Regions from separate parts of the Billgrantia sp. NRB1 genome, predicted to be linked through region 2. Evidence: predicted binding sites of a transcription regulator. Region 2 holds the regulator's gene; the other holds the start of a gene.
What was found. The regulator PhoB, encoded in region 2, activates phosphate uptake and scavenging genes when phosphate is short. The targets are predictions, from matches to a motif close to TGTCATANNNNTGTCANA.

Region 1 (3,402 bases), 1.5 Mb from region 2:
GCAGCTCCGGCTCGATATGGCGCAAGTTATCCGGGTAGGTGATCGCGTATTCGATCTGCCCGAGGCTGATCTCGCCGGTGTCATAGCCATAGGCGAAGGCCCGCGTCGTGGCGAAGCCGGTGGCGAAGGCCGTCGTCTGGGCGGCCTCCGGGCGCGGCATCTCGAAGGCGGCGCGCCCCGCACCATCCTCCAGCTCGAAGAAGGTGATGCGCCCCCTGTCCGTGAAGCTCGCCCCCAGGGTGTCGTAGCGATCAACGGTCAGGTGCTCGAGTGTCTCCCCTTCTTCCAGTCCGGGCGTGGCATAGGTCTGCTGGGTCGATACCTGGGCCGACTGGAAGAGCGGCATGATCTCGGAGAAGAGATAGACGAAGATCATCCCCAGGGCGAGCACCACGCCGATGCCGGCGGCGCCGATGCCGTAGCGGGAGGCACCGTCCCGAAACGCACGCTTGCGCCGCAGGCGCTCGCGCTGTTCGGGGCTGGGCAGCAGCGATCTGCCTTTCGCCGAGGCGGGGAGCTGGGACAGGTCATTCATGATGGCTGGGCAATCCCGACAGGTGGAAAGATAGACAGAGGGTAAGCAGCCACCATGACAGCCATGTGACAGCCCACCCCAAAACGCCAAAAGGGGCGCCGAAGCGCCCCGGTACATCCCTGCATGACGAACGGTCAGTCGATGCCCAGCTCGCCGCGCACCCGGCTGGCCACGCTCTCGGGCAGCGGGATGTAGCCATCGCGGGCGGTCACTTCCTGCCCCTGCTGGGAGAGCACCATGCGCAGGAACTCGGCCTGCTGCGGCGCCAGGTCCTCATTGGGGTGCTTGTTGACGTAGACGAACAGGAAGCGGGAGAGCGGGTAGTTCTCGCTGTCCACCGGGTAGGCCTCCTCGCCCTCGTCGCGGGCCACCGGCACGGCACGCACCTGAGAGGTGATATAGCCGATGCCCGAGTAGCCGATGCCGTTGATCGACTCGCTCACGCCCTGCACCACCGAAGCGGAGCCCGGCTGCTCGTTGATGGTGTCCTTGAAGTCGCCGCCGCACAGCGCGTTCTCGGCGAAGAAGGCGTAGGTGCCGGAAACCGCGTTACGGCTGTAGAGAGTGAAGTCACGATTCTCCCAGGCACCGTCCAGGCCCAGCTGGCCCCAGCGGGTGATGTCCTGGTCATAGCCGCAGCGGCGGGTGTCGGAGAAGATGGCATCGACCTGCGGCAGGGTGATGCTCTCCAGGGGGTTGTCCTGGTTGACGTAGACCGCCAGGGCGTCGATGGCCACCGGCACCATGGTCGGCGGATAGCCGAAGCGATCCTCGAAGGCCTGGATCTCAGAGGTACGCATCTCGCGGCTCATGGGGCCGAACTGGGCGGTGCCCTCGGTCAGGGCAGTGGGGGCGGTACCCGAGCCGGCCCCCTGGATCTGGATGTTGATATTCGGATAGAAACCGGCGAATTCCTCGGCCCACAGGGTCATCAGGTTGTTCAGGGTGTCGGAGCCGATGCTGGTCATGTTGCCGGAGATGCCACTGACGGGCTCATAGGCGGGCAGGTTGGGGTCGACGCGATCCGCCATGGCAGCGGTGGTGACAAACGAGGCACCGATAACGGCAGCAGCGATGAGCTTGAGTTTCATCTTGGTCTCCAGGGTTCGTGCGCTAATGAGTCGCAGCGTTGTGGTCTCGGTCCGCTCTACGTGAACCGATGGCTGCGACTATAGGGAGACCGGATGACACTTCAGTGACATTTGCCGGCGGTTTGATGAACCTTGTGTGACAGTGACCCTAAGGGCTTATATCAATAGCCCCAGTGCCGCCAGGGTGCACAGCGCAAGCGATACTCCCTGCAGCAGGCGCCGGTCGAGGCGGTGAGCAATGCGGTTGGCCAGCGCGGTGCCCAGCAGCACCGCCGGCGAGAGGCTCAGCGCCAAGGCCAGGTGCCACAGGCGGACCTGCCCCGCCAGGGCCAGGGTGGCCAGGGTCATCAGCGAGGTGATGATAAAGAAGGCAGACAGCGTACCGCGCAGCCGATTGGGCGACAGCCCGTGCATCAACAGCACCATCGGCGGCCCGCCGATGGCTGCCACCGTTCCGAAGATCCCGGAGAGCACCCCGGCACCGAAGAGGGTGCCCGAGTTGACCGGCAGCCGAAAACGAAACAGCGTCACCGCCACGGCGAACAGCACGCTGCCGGCGATAAGCGTCTCCAGCACGGCCATGGGAGCGGCCAGCAGCAGCCAGAGGCCCAGGGCGTTGCCGGGCACACGCCCCACCAGCGCCATGCCGATCTCGCCGATGCGTACCTCCTGAAGGTAGTGGCGCACGGTGAGCAGCGACACCGTGAACCCGAACAGCACCAAAATCACCGGCACCAGTCGCGGCTCCAGCATCAGCAGCAGGGGCGCCCCCACCACCGCCAGGCCGAAGCCGGTAGCGCGCTGCACGAAGGCGCCGAGCATCAGCGTCAGCGCGCAGCCGAGCCAGGTCGCCAGCGACAGATCGAACCAGGCAAGCAGGCCGTCAGGCATGAGCCGGCGTACCCGCCAGGCGTCTCAGGCCGGCATTGCCAATCAAGGATGCCGCCAGCATGGTCAGCACCATGGGCCAGAGGCTCTCGATCTCGAAGGCGCCCACCATGACCCCGGCCAGGGCCGCAGCACCGAACTTGATGCCGCCCATCATCGCCGTGGCCGTGGCACTCATATGGCCGAACTGATCGAGCAGCAGCGACATGGCGTTGGGGGTGATCAGGCCGATCATCCCCGAATAGCACATGACCAGCACCACCACCACCGGCAGCGACGCCACCCCCGCCACGGCGGCCAGTACCAGACATAGCGCCATCGTCAGCTGAACGGCAAGCCCCAGCAGCAGGTTTTGCAGCGGCGAGCGCCTGTGCAGCAGCTGGATGTTGAGCTGATTGGAGAGCGCAATGACGATCACGTTGATCCCCAGCACGAAGGGGTAGACCGCCGGCGACAGCCCGAAGTGCTCCAGGTAGACATAGGGCGAGGCGGTCACGAAGGCGAAAAGCCCGCCGAAGGAGGCCGCCACCGCGCAGATATAGCCTACCGCCTCGCGATGACCCAGTACGCTGGCGTAGTTGCGCAACACCTGGCGAAAGGAGGCGGCGGGCTGCCCCGGCGCCCGGGTCTCAGGTAGCCGGGTGCCCATCAGCCACATCAGGAAGGCCGCATAGACCGCCAGGAACACAAAGATCAGCCACCAGTCGGCGAGATAGAGCAGCCCACTGCCCACCAGCGGTGCCACCAGCGGCGCCAGCATCATGATCATCGCCATGGTCGACATGACGCTGGCCGCCTGGCGGCCGCTGAAGCAGTCGCGCACGATGGCGGCCGAATTGACCACGCAGGCCCCGCCCCCGAGCGCCTGCACGAACCGCCAGACCAAAA
Region 2 (3,402 bases):
GGTAAGCAGCGGCTTGGCGTAGTCGTCGCCGCTGTCGGCGGTGATCAGGGTGATCGGGCGGTCACTGTCCCGCGCGCGCAGCTGGCGCGCCAGGCCCAGTCCCGCCATGCCGGAGCCGACGATCGTCAGGGGGGCGGTCATGGCACTCCTCTCAGGCTGTGGGGGCCGGCGCGCGCCGGTCACCGCCGGGAACCGTGTCTGCGCCACATGGTACACTATGCGCCCCCCAAACGACCTGGAGAGACTCGGTGACCCGCAGATGCACGGCCCGCCCCGGCCCGCTTCCCCCGGCGACGCCCCTGCTGCGCTGGCGCCCACTGGCGGCCGCCCAGCCGCAGATGAGCCCGGCCTGGTGGGCCTGGGTGGCCTCTCGCGACTCGCTGACCGCCCGGCTGATCGAGGCCGGGGCCGGGCGCACCTTCCGGGTCCGCCTGCTCGACCAGCGCCTGGGGCTGCCGCGCCCCGACGAGGCCCGGGCGCTGGGGCTGGTGCCGGGGCGCCTGGCCTGGCGGCGCGAAGTGGCGCTCTGCCTGGAGGGCCAGCCCTGGGTGGTGGCGCGCTCGGTGGCGCCCCTCGCGACGCTGCGCGGCCAGCGGCTGGAGCGCCTCGGCGAACGCTCCCTGGGCAGCTGGCTATTCCGCCAGCCGGACTTGGCGCGCAGCCCCATCGAGGTTACCGCGGCCCCCGCCCCCTTTCATCCTTCCCGCGGCCCCTGGGGACGGCGCTCGGTGTTCCGCCACCGGCGTTTCGCAGTGCTGGTTCAGGAGTTCTTTCTCGACGCCATGGCGGATGAACTGGGGCTACCTTCACGTTAGGATGAGCGCCATCGACTGAGGAGGCATCGATGGACCGTTCCGTGCTGCACCCCACCGGCCTCGCCCGGATTCCCGATTTCCTGCACCTGATGCGCCTGGACCGGCCCATCGGCACCTGGCTGTTGATGTGGCCCACCCTGTGGGCGCTGTGGGTGGCCGCCCAGGGCCTGCCCGAGCGCCGTATCCTGCTGATCTTCGTTGCCGGGGTCTATCTGATGCGCGCCGCCGGCTGCGTGGTCAACGACTACGCCGACCGCCACTTCGACGGCCACGTCAAACGCACCAAGCACCGCCCCCTGGCCACCGGCCGAATCAGCGAGGGCGAGGCCCAGGCGCTGTTCCTGATCCTGGTGATGGCCGCCTTCGTGCTGGTGCTGTTCACCAACCTGTTCACCGTGCTGCTGTCGCTGGGGGGCGTGGTGCTGGCCTTCATCTACCCCTTCATGAAGCGCTACACCCACCTGCCCCAGCTGTTTCTGGGCGCGGCCTTCTCCTGGGCGATTCCCATGGCCTTCGGCGCGGTGCTGGGCCACGTGCCGCTGGAGGCCTGGCTGCTGTTCGCCGCCAACCTGGTGTGGACGGTGGCCTACGATACCCAGTACGCCATGGTCGACCGCGACGACGACCTGAAGATCGGCATCAAGTCCACCGCGGTGCTGTTCGGCCGCGCCGACCGGCTGATGATCGGGCTGCTGCAAGGGGCGACCTTAGCCCTGCTGGCCTGGGCGGGGGTGCGCCTGGGCCTGGGCGGTTTCTTCTGGGTGGGACTCGCGGCCATGGCGGCCACCTTCGTCTATCAGCAGTGGCTGATCCGGGAGCGCGACCGCGACCGCTGCTTCCGAGCCTTCCTCAACAACCACTGGTCGGGACTGCTGGTGTTCGCCGGCCTGGCCCTCACCCTCTGGCCGGCGGTGAACGGCTGAGCGGCGCTGGCGGCGCTGTCATCCAACTGTCATCATGACATGGTCATATCGTCATCGACCCGTCACTGATCACGAGGCTTCCGGATGACCGCCAAGACCGTTCTGATCGTCGATGATGAGGCGCCGATTCGCGAGATGATCGCCGTGGCGCTGGAGATGGCCGACTACCGCGTTCTGGAAGCGGACAACGCCCAGGAGGCCCACGCCATGGTGGTCGACCACCGCCCCGACCTGCTGCTGCTGGACTGGATGATGCCCGGCACCAGCGGCATCGAACTGGCCCGGCGACTCAAGCGCGAGGAGGCCACCCGCGAGATCCCGATCATCATGCTCACCGCCAAGAGCGAGGAGGACAACAAGATCCAGGGACTCGAGGCCGGCGCCGACGACTACATCACCAAGCCCTTTTCGCCGCGGGAGCTGGTGGCACGCCTCAAGGCGGTGCTGCGCCGGGCGACCCCCCAGGGCGTGGAGGATCCGGTCACGGTGGAGGGACTGGAACTCGACCCGGTCAGCCACCGGGTCAGCGCCGACGGCCGCGCCCTGGAGATCGGCCCCACCGAGTACCGCCTGCTGCAGTTCTTCATGACCCACCAGGAGCGCGCCTACACGCGCAGCCAGCTGCTCGACCAGGTCTGGGGCGGCAATGTCTATGTGGAGGAGCGTACCGTGGACGTGCATATCCGCCGCCTGCGCAAGGCGCTGGGCGAGCGCCACCAGCACCTGGTGCAGACCGTGCGCGGCACCGGCTATCGGTTCTCCACCAAGGGCTGACGTGGCCCGTCCGTGGAGCCGTGAGCTGTGGCGCCTGGCCTGGCTGGCCGCCGCGGGCAGCCTGGTCGGCTGGCTGTTCTCAGCGCCGGCGCTGGGCCTGGCCGCCGGCCTGACGGCCTGCCTGCTCTACCACCTGCGCCAGCTGCGCGCCCTGCACCGCTGGCTGACCCGCCATCCGCAGAGCGAGCCCCCCTCGGCGAACGGCCTGTGGGGCGAGCTGTTCGACCGCCTGTATCGCTACCAGAAGGGACAGCGGCTGACCCAAAGCCGCCTGCGCACCGCTCTGCGGCGCATCCAGGAGTCCTCGGAGGCGATGCGCGACAGCGTGGTGATGCTCGACCAGCACGGCGACCTGGAGTGGTGGAACAGCGCCGCCGAGCGCATGCTGGGCCTGGACGCCGCCCACGACCGCGGTCAGCACATCACCAACCTGGTGCGTGATCCGCGCTTCGTCGCCTACTTCAACGCCCGCGACTACCGCGAGCCGCTGACCCTGGCCTCGCCCATCGATGAGCGCATGATCCTGCAGTACCAGATCACCCTCTACGGCGACGACGAGCGTCTGCTGATGGCCCGCGACATCACCCGCCTGCACCGCCTGGAGGAGATGCGTCGCGACTTCGTGGCCAACGTCTCCCACGAGCTGAGAACCCCGCTGACCGTGCTGACCGGCTACCTGGAAACCTACGGCGACCATGCCGAGGCGCTGCCGCCGCGGCTGGCCCGCGGGCTTGGCCAGATGCAGGCGCAGGCCACACGCATGCAGAACCTGGTCAACGACCTGCTGCTGCTGTCGCGACTGGAGATCGACCGCGGCGGCGAGGATCATTCACCGCTGGACATCGGCGCACTGCTCGAGTGCGTGCGCCGCGACGCCGAGGCGCTCTCCG

Region 1: ACZIYR_RS06360 (PstS family phosphate ABC transporter substrate-binding protein) is a predicted target of PhoB. The motif match lies at 1,719-1,736, and genes of this name have one in related genera.

What each region holds. Positions count from the first base shown of each region.
Region 1 covers NZ_CM167783.1:1,399,170-1,402,571, reverse strand. Annotated here, with positions in the region: gene ACZIYR_RS06365 (ABC transporter permease subunit) at 1-535, opposite strand, end outside; gene ACZIYR_RS06360 (PstS family phosphate ABC transporter substrate-binding protein) at 670-1,626, opposite strand; gene ACZIYR_RS06355 (TSUP family transporter) at 1,783-2,517, opposite strand; gene ACZIYR_RS06350 (multidrug effflux MFS transporter) at 2,510-3,402, opposite strand, start outside.
Region 2 covers NZ_CM167783.1:4,133,183-4,136,584, forward strand. Annotated here, with positions in the region: gene ACZIYR_RS18970 (FAD-dependent oxidoreductase) at 1-141, opposite strand, end outside; gene ACZIYR_RS18975 (chorismate--pyruvate lyase family protein) at 249-815, shown strand; gene ubiA (4-hydroxybenzoate octaprenyltransferase) at 845-1,738, shown strand; gene phoB (phosphate regulon transcriptional regulator PhoB) at 1,823-2,512, shown strand; gene phoR (phosphate regulon sensor histidine kinase PhoR) at 2,514-3,402, shown strand, end outside.